DNA from 3 places in the Eubacterium sp. MSJ-33 genome. Region 1 is predicted to be linked to each of the others. Evidence: predicted binding sites of a transcription regulator. Region 1 holds the regulator's gene; each other region holds the start of a gene.

Region 1 (4,296 bases):
ATCTTATGTGCATAATCAATATACTCCTGCAAATCATGTCGTCTGGACATCCGAACAAGTTCCACCTTCTGATCTTCAGCACGCAGCTTACATGCATATGCAATTGCGTCCTTTTGATTTTCCTCTTTGTACAGAACAAGTACATTGGAATAATCAAGTCCTACATCAATCTTATTTCTGGCGATTGCACTCATCAAATCATCGACATAAATCGCGAATCCAACAGATGGAGCTTTCTTACCAAATTTCTCCATTAGGTTGTTGTAACGGCCACCCTTAACGATTGCATCTCCTGTTCCGTATGTATAACCGCGGAACACAATTCCGGTATAATAATTAAATCGGTTAATCATAGACAGATCAAAGCTGATGTATTTTTCATACCCATAACTTGTAAGCGCATTATATACCTTCCGCATACGTGCAATCGCTTCCAACGATGCATCATTTGTCACAAGCTTTTCTGCATAATCAAGCATATCCAGACCACCAAACAGACTCTCAAAGCTTTTCAAAGCAACCTTGCGTTCCTCCGGAATTTCCAGTGTATTCACAAATTCTGTCAAACCAAAGAAATTCTTTGAATGAATGTACTCCTTGATTCGCTGTTCTGTCTCATCGTCCAGCCCAGCTTCTTCAATCATCCCCTTGAAAAATTCAACTTCGCCAATTTCAATCTGGAACTCCTTTAAGCCCGCTGCAAGCAGGCAATGAATCACACAGGCAATAATCTCTGCATCGGCAGCAGAACTGTCATCATTGATAAGTTCCCCACCAATCTGAGTAAACTCAGAAAGCTTTCCCTGATGCTGATGTGTATTCAAAAATGTATTTCCTGAATAGCAAAGACGAATCGGAAGCTGTTCCTCGGGATAATATTTTGCGACGCTTCTTGCGATACTTGGTGTGATGTCCGGACGCAGAACCAATGTATTGTTATTGCGGTCAAAAAACTTATACATTTCATTGGAAGCTGCAGACCCCTTATCCATATTAAAAATATCAAAATATTCAAAACTCGGTGTATCAATGTCCTGATAACTGTACAGCTCTAACACATGATGAATCCGTGAAATCACTTTCTTTTTCTTCTTACACTCGGCATCGTAGATATCCCGGACGCCCTCGGGTGTATGTAATAACTTTTCGTTCAAAACCTGCTCTCCTTTTATATCTCATTTCTAACGACATACAAAGTCTAGGATATTATACTGCATTTCTTACGAAAATTCAAAGTTTTTCCGATGTTTTTTGTTTTGAAACGGAAAGCAGAACATTTGTTTGCATTTTTTTGTATTCTATGCTATCATAGTTTTAGTTTATAAATCGAAAGAAAGGGGATATGATATGGCGAATCGAAACCTGACTGATAAACAGCGGGAAATATTGGAATATCTAAAAGAATGCATCTTGCAAAAGGGCTATCCACCTGCTGTACGGGAGATTTGTGAGGCAGTTCATTTAAAATCCACCTCTTCTGTTCATGCACATCTGGAATCATTGGAGGAAAAAGGATATATCCGCAAAGATCCAACTAAACCACGCGCAATTGAAATCTTGGATGATGAATTTAATCTTTCCAGAAGAGAAGTTATCAATGTACCGATTGTCGGTACTGTCACCTGTGGGGAACCAATTCTTGCAGAGCAGAACATTCAAGGGTATTTTCCAATTCCACCGGAATATCTGCACGCGAACGGGAAAAATACATTCATGTTAAAGGTCAAAGGCGACAGTATGATCAATGCCGGTATCTTCGACGGGGATTTGGTTATGTGTGAAGAAGCTCAGACTGCAAGAAATACAGAGATGGTTGTTGCTCTGATTGATGATTCCGCAACCGTAAAAACCTACTACAAAGAATCCGGTTATTATCGGTTACAGCCGGAAAATGATACGATGGATCCTATCATCGTACAGGACGGAGAACTTCAGATTCTTGGAAAGGTCATTGGTCTTTTCCGAACATTCTAATTATAGAATTTAACTTCATTAATACAAAAGACAGATTTCATATCTAATGAAATCTGTCTTTTTACTTACTATACTATCTAACTGAATATAAAATCACAGTAAATCCCCTGTTTATCTTCCCTACATGTAATAAACCGGTATCGTACACATCTTCCCTCGTTAAACCGGACATAAAATGCCGAATAAGGACTCGCAATCTTCCCTTGCAATTCATGAAAAACTGCCGCTGCTTTTTCCACAGAGAACGACTGCAGTTTCATATTAATCGCAAATTGTTTAAAGTGTTCTGTGACCGAAAAACTCTTAATCTCTTTTATACTATTTACAATGTCACAAAGTCTTTGCTGCAGTTCCGGTCCCGATTGTAGCTGAACCTTGCTCATGTATGCATTCATAATTTTATACATAGCAGGTACTCCATTTCTCTTTAGTATTTTTGCTTGTCCGGTATACGGTTATGTATCTCTTTGAATTCATCAAAATGCTGAATGAATAATTTGACAACCTTCGGATCAAAGCTCTTGCCCGATAACCGAATAATCTCATCAAACGTATCTTCCAACGACCAGCCCTTCTTATAATATCTGTCAGAGGTCAATGCATCAAACACATCACAAACTGCCATCAGGCGGCTGATATAAGCAATTTCCTCGCCCTTCATACCTAGATAGCCGGTTCCATCCCAGCGTTCATGATGTTCTTTCGCCAGAACGCACGCCAGATGCATCAATTCACCCGGACATTTCTCCAGAAGTGCCTCTCCATATAAGACATGATTCTTCATAATCTGATATTCTTCGTCCGTCAGCTTATCCGGTTTATCAAGAATTTCTTCGCTGATCATCAGTTTACCGATATCGTGCATCATTGATGCCGTTGATACCATCTCCACATATTCATCATCAAAACCGGATGCCTTCGCTAATACACGCATATAGGCTGCAACACGCTTGATATGTTCCCCGGTAAACTTCGATTTACTCTCGCTGATCTCCGCAAACGAGAAGATAAGCCCCGTCTGGTTATCCTGCATAGTAACCGCCATATTGATTGCCGAATTAATCATCATGGAATTTCGCTGTACAATAAAATATGCAGCAACAGAAAGTCCGAATACAACCACAATCTGCGGAACCACATAAGATAACATTGCCTCTTCGAACGTCTCGCACGGAAATCCAATAAATACATTTGAAAAACGGTATGAAAAATAATTAGATACAACAATACCGCATGACATCAGCAGTGATGCAAACAGAACAAGTGTCTGGTTATAATAAAGTGATGCCAAAAGAATTGGGAACAACATGATTGGATATGCATACGTTGACAAAAGTGTCAGCATCAGTGTTGCAATCAGACAGACACAGATAATGACAATATGCTTTGTCACAGGTGCATGATCGAATTTTAATATGTTGATAATCAGAGTAGGAATCAACGCAATAAAAATTGCCGACGCAAAGAAAACAATCAATACGGAATCATCCATATCCGTACCGAAATAACAATACAAAAACGCAAGTGCCAGAATTGCTACAATCACACGCATGCATCTGGCAGATATCTGATTTACTTTCTTATAGTTATCCTGAATCAGTTTTTCTTTACTATTCAAATTAATATTCCCCCGGTTGTAAAAGCTCTCCATCCCTCCAGATATGATCTAAATCATAGAAGGATCTCTCTTTTTCTGAAAATACATGAATAATTATATCATAATAATCCAGCAAAATCCATCCTCCATTTGCATAACCTTCCCGATTTTTCATTTCCGCACCAGCTTCCCGCATCGCATGCTCCACATTATTGCACATTGCCTGTACCTGATTACGGTTGGAACCATCTGCAATCACCAGATAATCGCACATGGAAGAAATTTCAGATATCCGAATTACACGGATATTATTTCCTTTTTTATCATCAAGCGCTTTTACAATTGTTCGAAGAAATTTATTCTCACCCATATCCTGTCTCCCTTACAGTTCCATATTATGAACTACATAAAAATCATATGTTTTCTGCGTCATATAGTCCATCTCTGCCGTCGTCTTGCTCAGATAATCAAGCGTATTCTTCAATATATGGATCACACAAACATCCAGATTCGTAAAAGCTTCCTTCCGAATTTCTTCCATCTCCGGGAGCATCTTCCGATTTGGTTCAATATAATCCGCAACGAAGATAATTTTATCCAATATTGTCATGTTCGGACGACCGGTTGTATGATACGTAATTGCATCTAAAATCACCTGATCGACCACATCATATTTATATCTTGCATAATACGCTCCAAGTTTCGCGTGCAACATATCTGGGTTC
Region 2 (4,296 bases), 1.4 Mb from region 1:
CAAAAGCTGGAAAACTGTGTAATATAGAGAACATGTTGTTAAAATAAAACAAAGGAGAGGAAACTGAAAATATGAAATCAGGAATCGTAGGAAACATGTGGGAAGCAATTAATAGCTTTTTGACAAAAGTAGATGATTTCGTCTGGGGTCCGCCGCTTATGATTTTGATCATTGCAGGTGGAATCCTTCTTACCATCCGCATGGGTGTGCTGCAGGTCCGTAAACTGCCACTTGCCCTGAAATGGATGGTGAAAAATGAGGAAGAGGGCGAAGGAGAGGTAACCTCATTCGGTGCACTCTGTACGGCACTTTCAGCGACGATTGGAACCGGAAATATCGTCGGCGTCGCAACAGCGATCGGAGCCGGTGGTCCGGGTGCTCTGTTCTGGATGGTGCTTGCTGCATTCTTCGGAATGGCAACCAAGTATGCAGAAGGACTCCTTGCAGTTAAGTATCGTGTCGTAGATGAAGATAATCATGCACTTGGTGGACCGTTTTACTATATCGAAAAAGGTATGGGTACAAAATGGAAATGGCTTGCGAAGATCTTTGCATTCTTCGGTATCTGTGTAGGATTGTTCGGCATCGGAACATTCTCACAGGTAAATGGTATTGCATCGGCTGTCGAGGGATTCTTCGATCCGAATGAATCATGGAGCGTAGAGATTCCCGGAATCGGTACATATTCGTGGACGGTTGTAATCGCATCTTTGATTTTGAGTGTCTGTGTGGCGCTTGTGCTGATCGGTGGTATCAAGCGTATTGCAAATGTATCCCAGATCGTCGTTCCTTTTATGGCAGTGCTTTATGTTCTGCTTTGCCTGATGCTTCTCATCTGCAATATCAAAGAGATTCCGGATGCGTTCGTAACAATCGTAAAGGGCGCGTTCAATCCAAAGGCAGTGACCGGTGGTGTGGTTGGTACGATGATTGTTGCAATGCAGAAGGGTGTTGCAAGAGGTATCTTCTCAAATGAATCCGGTCTTGGCTCTGCGCCAATCGCTGCAGCCGCTGCAAAGACAAAGGAGCCGGTACGTCAGGGTCTGGTTTCTATGACGGGTACATTTATTGATACAATCATCATCTGTACGATGACAGGACTTTCTATCGTATTGACAGGTGCTTGGCAGCAGGAAGGCTTAGAGGGTGTACAGGTAACAACCTACGCATTCCAGGAGGGACTTCCGATTTCCGAGCAGGTAGCTGCGTTCCTGTTGATGCTGTGTCTGGTATTCTTCGCATTTACAACGATCCTTGGATGGGATTACTATTCGGAGCGCTGTCTGGAATACCTGTCAGGCAAGAACAAGAAGGCAATCCTTGTATATCGCTGGTTATACATCTTAGCCGTATTCATCGGACCATACATGACAGTAAAGGCAGTATGGACGATTGCGGATATCTTCAACGGATTGATGGCGATTCCGAACATGATCGCAATCTTCGCTTTGAGTGGTGTGGTTGTGAAGGAGACAAAGGACTTCTTCAAGCGCCATGCAGAGCAGAATCAGTTTAAGTAAATAACATGATTTTGAAACAGGTGTGCTGTATCGTTGCGGCATGCCTGTTTTTGCGTAAGCAAGACTTCACACTTTTTTCACAATTTTTATTAGCACTCACTATTGACGAGTGCTAATAAGTGTGTTATAGTACATCTAGAACATGAGGGAAGGCCTAGAGAAGGGAACCCGAGTGGGAAGGAAATAAAAACAAACACAGATCATTGTGAAGTATAAAAGGAGGTATGGCTTATGTTAATGCCAAGTTTATTTACAAATAGTTTTATGGATGATTTTTTTGATACACCAAGTTTTGGTGTCTATAAGTACGATGTACCGGCTCAGAATCTGATGAGTACCGATGTGTTCGAGAAGGAAGACGGTTACGAGATTGATATGAACCTTCCGGGATTCAAGAAGGAAGATGTAACCGGAGAAGTAAAGGATGGTTACCTGATCATCAAGGCTTCGACAAAGAACTCTAAGGATGAGAAGGATGCCAAGGGCAAATACATCCGTAAGGAACGTTATGAAGGTTCCTGCAACAGATCCTTCTATGTGGGTGATGCGATTACACAGGAAGATATCAAGGCAAAATTCGAGGATGGTGTTTTGAAGATTACTGTACCGAAGAAAGAAGCAAAACCACAGGTGGAAGAGAAGAAATTCATTGCCATCGAAGGATAATTTAAATAGCTAGTCAGACGATTTTTCGTTTCCCCTCTCTTACTGGGCGACCGCCGTATAAGCGGTCGTCCTTTTTGCTTTTTTGTCTATCATACAATTATATTTACAAAACATACGTTCCGTATTAGAATAAATACATATGGGAAAGCTTGATGTAAGGAGCAGCAATATGCGGCAGTATATAGCAATTGATCTAAAATCGTTTTATGCATCGGTAGAGTGCGTGGAGCGGGGATTAAATCCGCTCACGACGAACCTTGTAGTAGCAGATGAGAGCCGGACAGAGAAGACAATCTGTCTGGCAGTTTCGCCTTCTTTGAAATCCTATGGTATCTCAGGGCGGGCGCGTCTGTTTGAGGTCGTACAGAAGGTGAAGGAGATCAATCGTCAGAGGCTGGCATTTGCACCGGAACGGGAATTTACCGGATCATCATATGAGAATAACAAGGTCAAGGCAGATCCAAGACTTGCACTTGATTACATTGCTGCGAAACCACGGATGGCATATTACATGAAATATAGTACCCGTATTTACGATACTTATCTGAAATATGTGGCATCGGAGGATATGCATGTCTATTCAGTAGATGAGGTGTTTATTGATGCGACAGCATATCTTCATACATATCAGATGACTGCCCGACAGCTTGCGGAGACGATGATTCAGGATGTATATGAGACAACAGGGATTACAGCGACAGCGGGTATTGGAACGAATCTGTATTTGGCGAAGATTGCAATGGATATCGAGGCGAAGCACATGCAGCCGGATGAACGTGGGGCACGAATCGCAGAGCTGGATGAGATGACCTACCGTAAACTGCTGTGGAATCATGAACCATTGACGGATTTCTGGCGGGTGGGGGCCGGTTATCAGAAAAAACTGCACGCACAAAATCTGTATACGATGGGTGATATCGCAAGGTGTTCATTGGGAGAAGAAAATGATTATTACAACGAGGAGCTGTTATATAAGCTTTTTGGTGTGAATGCGGAATTGCTGATTGATCATGCATGGGGGTACGAGCCATGTACAATTGAGGAGATTAAGGCGTATCGGCCGGAGAGCAACAGCATCAGTTCAGGGCAGGTGCTGCAATGTCCTTATACATGTGAAAAAGCGCGCGTAGTCGTGCAGGAAATGACGGAGGCACTGGTGCTGGAACTGGTTCAAAAAGGGCTTGTTACGAATCAGATGGTACTTACAGTGGGGTATGATATCGAAAATCTGTCTGCCGGGGCAAATGGATATTGCGGAGAGGTGACGAGTGACCGGTATGGACGGAAAGTGCCAAAGCATGCACATGGTACGGAGAATCTGGAAGGGTATTCATCTTTAACGAGTAAGATTGAGGCAGCCGTGCTTCGCTTATATGATCGAATCGTAGATGAGAAGCTGCTTGTGCGGCGGATGAATGTCGTAGCGAACCGTGTGATCCGCAAGCAGGATGTGAAGGAAGAATCAAAAGGTTTTGAACAGCTTAATCTATTCACGGACTATGCAGTGTTAGAAAAAGAGAAAGAAGCAGAGAAGGAGAAGGAAGCGAAGGAAGAGCAGATGCAGCAGGCATTGCTTGCAATCAAGCATAAATACGGAAAAAATGCGGTGCTCCGGGGAATGAATTTCCGAGAGGGTGCAACCGCGCGCGATAGGAATAATCAGATTGGAGGGCATAAAGCGTGAGGCGGGATTATAGTGATATTATTAACCGTGAGCGCCCGGTGTCGAAGAAGCACCTGCCGATGGACCGGATGATGCGCGCGGCACAGTTTGCCCCATTTGCGGCCCTTACGGGACATGATGAGGCTGTGCGGGAGACGGCGCGGCTGACGGAGGAGGAGATAGAACTCGATGAGTATGAAGTTGCGGAACTAAACCGGAAACTGCAATGGTTAGCAGAGCATAAAGATGCGGAAGTGTCGATCGTGCATTTTATTAAGGATGCGAAAAAAGAGGGCGGTGCCTACGTGAAGGACACCGGTATTCTGAAGAAAATAGATGAACATACACATACATTGGTATTAGTATGCAAACAGGAAGAAGTGCAGATAGATATATGGAAAATAATAGAAATTTTAATCTGATTTTAATCTTTCCTACCTTATAGAT
Region 3 (4,296 bases), 1.1 Mb from region 1:
CATTGTTCCGATCAGCAAGGCGAAGACGATGTTTTCATCCCTGCTTGCCGCATATTGTACGCAGTTGATCGGGCTTGCGATTCTATTTGTGTATACGATCTTCGTGATGAAGGTCGATTACGGGGAGAATCTGCCATATGTGATCCTGCTGGCACTTGCGGGAAGTCTGGCTGGACTGACGCTTGCGATCATGGTGACTACAGTTGTCAAGACCGGCGAGAACGGAAAGCTTGGAATACTGATCGGCATCACGATGGCATGCTGTTTCCTGTCTGGCATGATGGGAATTACCATGAAATATATCATCGAGAAACATGTGCCGTTCTTAGACAAGATCAATCCGGCGGCGATGATCACAGATGGATATTATGCGCTGTATTATTATGGTGTGGACAAGCGTTTCTGGATGGATGTAGCAAGTCTTGGAATCTTCTCTGCCTTCATGCTGCTTGTGTCCGCACAGGGATTAAGGAGGCAGAAGTATGACAGTATTTAAAGCATTTCTGCATGTATTGAATAAATGTAAAGGCATGGTGATCCTGTATACGGTGCTGCTTCTTTTGTTCGGTGGCATCAACGCAAAAAGCGGGGATACGGTGAGCCAGTTCACCGCAGACAAGCCGGAAATCGTCATTGTGAATCAGGATGAAAATGTCGGAATCACGAAGAATTTTACGGATTATATCGCAGCGCACAGTGAACGGAAAGAACTGAAAAGCGAAGAGGACATAGACGATGCAATCTTCTATCGGCAGGTAGCATTTGTAATCTATATTCCGCAGGGCTACCGGCAGGCGGTTCTGAACGGAGAGAATCCGGAACTTCGGTATAAGAGCTGCCAGTCGGCGGATGCGAGCTTCGCACAGATGATGGTCGAAAGCTATCTTGCCATACAGCAAAACTACGTGAATGCCGCTCTGCAGGCAAATCCGGATGAAATGAACATATCCCTGAATGAGGAGGAAGTCTGCAAGGATATCACGCAGACTTTGGAACAGACATCAACCGTGCATGTGACGACGACACTTGATACAAACAGCATGTCGAAGGCAGCGGGTTATTATAATTTTGCAAGCTACAGTCTGCTTGCCGGTGCGATCTTCGTGATCTGTCTGGTGCTTACGAGCTTTCAGGAGCTGCCGATCCGCAAGCGAATCACGATCAGCAGTATGAATTATAAGAAGCACAATGCGATCCTGCTTGCGTCGAATCTGTTATTCGCGATGGCATTATGGCTGTTCTATGGTGTGATCAGTTTTGTGATTGTTGGAAAGGCAATGTTCAGTGCGCAGGGTGCCATGTATCTGGCAAATTCGTTCGTGTTTACGTTGTGCGCCCTGACGATGGCGTTCCTGATATCCAGCATCTTCAACAACAAGGAAGCGGTTAATGGAATCGTGAATGTCGTGGCACTTGGCTCGGCATTTCTGTGCGGTGCATTTATCCCGGTTGAATGGCTGCCGGATGGCGTGCTTGCCGTGGGTCGTATCTTTCCGGCGTACTGGTATATTCAGACGAATGAATATCTGAAGACACTGGAGACGGTGAGTGTTTCAGGGCTGAAACCGGCATTTATCAATATGCTGGCGATGGCTTTATATGGTGTGTTCTATATTATTGTTGCGAATATCGTGTCGGCGAAGAAACGGGTAGTGGCGTAATCTTGAAACAGGCGAAGTGGAAATTCTGCTTCGTCTGTTTTTGTGCTTTCTGGTTATTCTGAATAAATACAAACGAGTGTTCGAAAAAACTTGCAATTAAGAACGCTTGTTCGTATAATATAAGTATGAGTACAGAAATGACGAACAATTACATAGAAGAATATACAACGCAGGAGAAGCTGCAGATTCTTGCGGATGCTGCCAAGTACGATGTGGCATGTACGTCGAGCGGATCGGATCGCCGGGGGAAGAAAGGAGAACTCGGCAATGCAGCGGCATGCGGCATCTGCCATAGCTTTGCTTCGGATGGCAGATGTATCTCGCTACTTAAGATTCTGATGACAAATCACTGCGTCTATGATTGCAAATACTGCATCAACCGGGCGAGTAATGATGTGAAGCGGGCAACCTTTACACCGGAGGAAATCTGCGAGCTCACGGTGGAGTTTTACAAGCGGAATTATATTGAAGGCTTGTTCTTAAGCTCCGGCGTTCTGAAGAATCCGACGTATACGATGGAGAAGATGTGCGAGACATTGCTTCTGCTTCGGACGAAATATCATTTTAACGGTTACATCCATGTCAAGACGATTCCTGGTGCATCGGATGAACTGCTTGCGGCAGCAGGATATCTGGCGGATCGTATCAGCGTGAATATGGAACTGCCAACGGAGGAAGGATTGCGGACGCTGGCACCGAATAAGACAATGCAGACAATCTTAGATCCGATGGGAAAGGTGCGGAATACAATCGCATCTCACCGGATGGCAATCGGGAAATCCGCGCACATGGAGAGAAGCAAGGGCAATCAGTTTCTGAAGCAGAGTATCTTCGGGACTGAGTCAAAGAAGCAGTTTGCGGAAGGATTGATGAAGGAGAAGGAAGCTGTACTTGGAACGGAAAATGTTGTGCGTGATGATGCGGGGGCATATGGAAGCAGAGATCAAGGCAAGAAACGTGGCGCAGGTTCAGATATTTCTGTAACTGGAGAGACAGGTATGCAGAATACAATTGCGAATTTGGCTACGAAGATGAATGGAACGGTTCTGGATAGTGCTTTGACATGGGACAACGCATATCAGCTTGCACCGCTCGATATGTCGAAATTAAGGCGGCGGTTTGCACCGGCGGGGCAGAGCACGCAGATGATTATCGGGGCAACCGGCGAGAGCGATTATACGTTGCTGCAGACGACACAACAGTTGTATCAGGGCTTTGACTTGAAGCGTGTATTTTATTCGGCGTATATTCCGCTGAATGAAGATAAGGTATTGCCACAGATCGGAACACCACCACCGCTCCTGCGGGAGCACCGGTTGTATCAGGCGGACTGGCTGCTCAGGTTCTATGGATTTCAGGCGGACGAATTGTTATCCGTGGAAAAGCCGAATTTCAACGAACTGGTCGACCCGAAGTGTGACTGGGCACTGCGGCATCTGGATCAATTCCCGGTGGAAGTGCAGACGGCAAGCTATGCGATGCTGCTCCGTGTGCCGGGCATCGGACCGAAATCGGCAGGACGGATCACATACGCGAGACGTTACGGCAGGCTCGATTTCGCTTCCTTGAAGAAGATGGGAGTCGTATTGAAACGGGCACAATATTTCATTACCTGTGGTGGCAGGCAGATGTATCACACACCGATCGAGGAAGGGTATATCACAAGGCAGTTGACCGGCGTCGACCAGAAGGATATATGGAAGGCAGAGCACGCGAATGAATCGTTCACGCAGATGTCTCTGGCGGATTTCGGAATTGGGTAGATTGTAGTTATGAAGATATATACATGTAAAGACCGGCTGGAGGATATTATGACCTGCATCTACGATGCATGGGTGGAAGCCTTGCGGATCGGTCACGAACAGATACAAGTGAAGAAAGAGCCAGTATTTCAACAGACGATGTTCGATGAGTACATTCATGTGGATGGCGATGCCGAAAAGGCAGAGAAGGTGATTCGTTCCATCCGGAGAGATATCTCGGATGAGGCATATCTGGATGTCTATTATGCGACACTCTCCGCGGAGGAAGATGCATTGCAGGCAATCTATAATTTCCTGCGGGTTGGATTCGCGGTTGGCTGCCGCGTGCTTGATTATTATACGAATCCGCATGTGATGCGGATATTGGAACTGCGGCGGAAGGTGGGGAATGAGAGTCATCATTTCCGGGAATTTGCGCGGTTTCAGTCGTTAGACGGGAAAGTCTATGTGTGCCATCTGGAACCGAAAAGCGATGTGATCATGCTGGTCGGCAGACATTTTGCAGACCGCATGCCGTCCGAACACTGGATGATCATTGATGATACAAGGAAGACCGCGTGCGTGCATCCGAAGGATGGGACGAATTACCTGCGTTATCTGACCGATGCGGAATTTGAGACGCTTCGGAAGACGGAAGAGTATGAGGATGAATATACCGATATGTGGAAGACATTTTTCCATGCGGTTGGAATCAAAGAGCGCGAGAATTATATCTGCCAGCGGAACCTCTTTCCAATCTGGAAACGAAAACATGCGGTGGAATTCAAAGGTTAGATATGGTAGTATCTTGGTAGAAAATACAGGAGGGACAGTATGATGGCATACTTCTATTTTACAAGACATGGACAGACAATCTGGAATGTAGAGAATAA

The links. Region 1 encodes LexA, which represses DNA repair genes until DNA is damaged. Its sites were predicted from a motif close to CNAACANNTGTTNG; they were not measured.
Region 2: a site for LexA is predicted at 2,294-2,307, ahead of KP625_RS09800 (Y-family DNA polymerase). Genes of this name have one in related genera too.
Region 3: a site for LexA is predicted at 1,731-1,744, ahead of KP625_RS11340 (putative DNA modification/repair radical SAM protein). Genes of this name have one in related genera too.

The regions. Positions count from the first base shown of each region.
Region 1 covers NZ_CP076562.1:645,214-649,509, forward strand. Annotated here, with positions in the region: gene hisZ (ATP phosphoribosyltransferase regulatory subunit) at 1-1,154, opposite strand, end outside; gene lexA (transcriptional repressor LexA) at 1,348-1,974, shown strand; gene KP625_RS02990 (hypothetical protein) at 2,052-2,381, opposite strand; gene KP625_RS02995 (HD-GYP domain-containing protein) at 2,402-3,592, opposite strand; gene rsfS (ribosome silencing factor) at 3,594-3,941, opposite strand; gene yqeK (bis(5'-nucleosyl)-tetraphosphatase (symmetrical) YqeK) at 3,954-4,296, opposite strand, start outside.
Region 2 covers NZ_CP076562.1:2,074,984-2,079,279, forward strand. Annotated here, with positions in the region: gene KP625_RS09790 (alanine/glycine:cation symporter family protein) at 96-1,520, shown strand; gene KP625_RS09795 (Hsp20/alpha crystallin family protein) at 1,752-2,186, shown strand; gene KP625_RS09800 (Y-family DNA polymerase) at 2,356-3,870, shown strand; gene KP625_RS09805 (hypothetical protein) at 3,867-4,271, shown strand.
Region 3 covers NZ_CP076562.1:2,407,974-2,412,269, forward strand. Annotated here, with positions in the region: gene KP625_RS11330 (ABC transporter permease) at 1-496, shown strand, start outside; gene KP625_RS11335 (ABC transporter permease) at 483-1,661, shown strand; gene KP625_RS11340 (putative DNA modification/repair radical SAM protein) at 1,787-3,424, shown strand; gene KP625_RS11345 (TIGR03915 family putative DNA repair protein) at 3,434-4,198, shown strand; gene KP625_RS11350 (histidine phosphatase family protein) at 4,241-4,296, shown strand, end outside.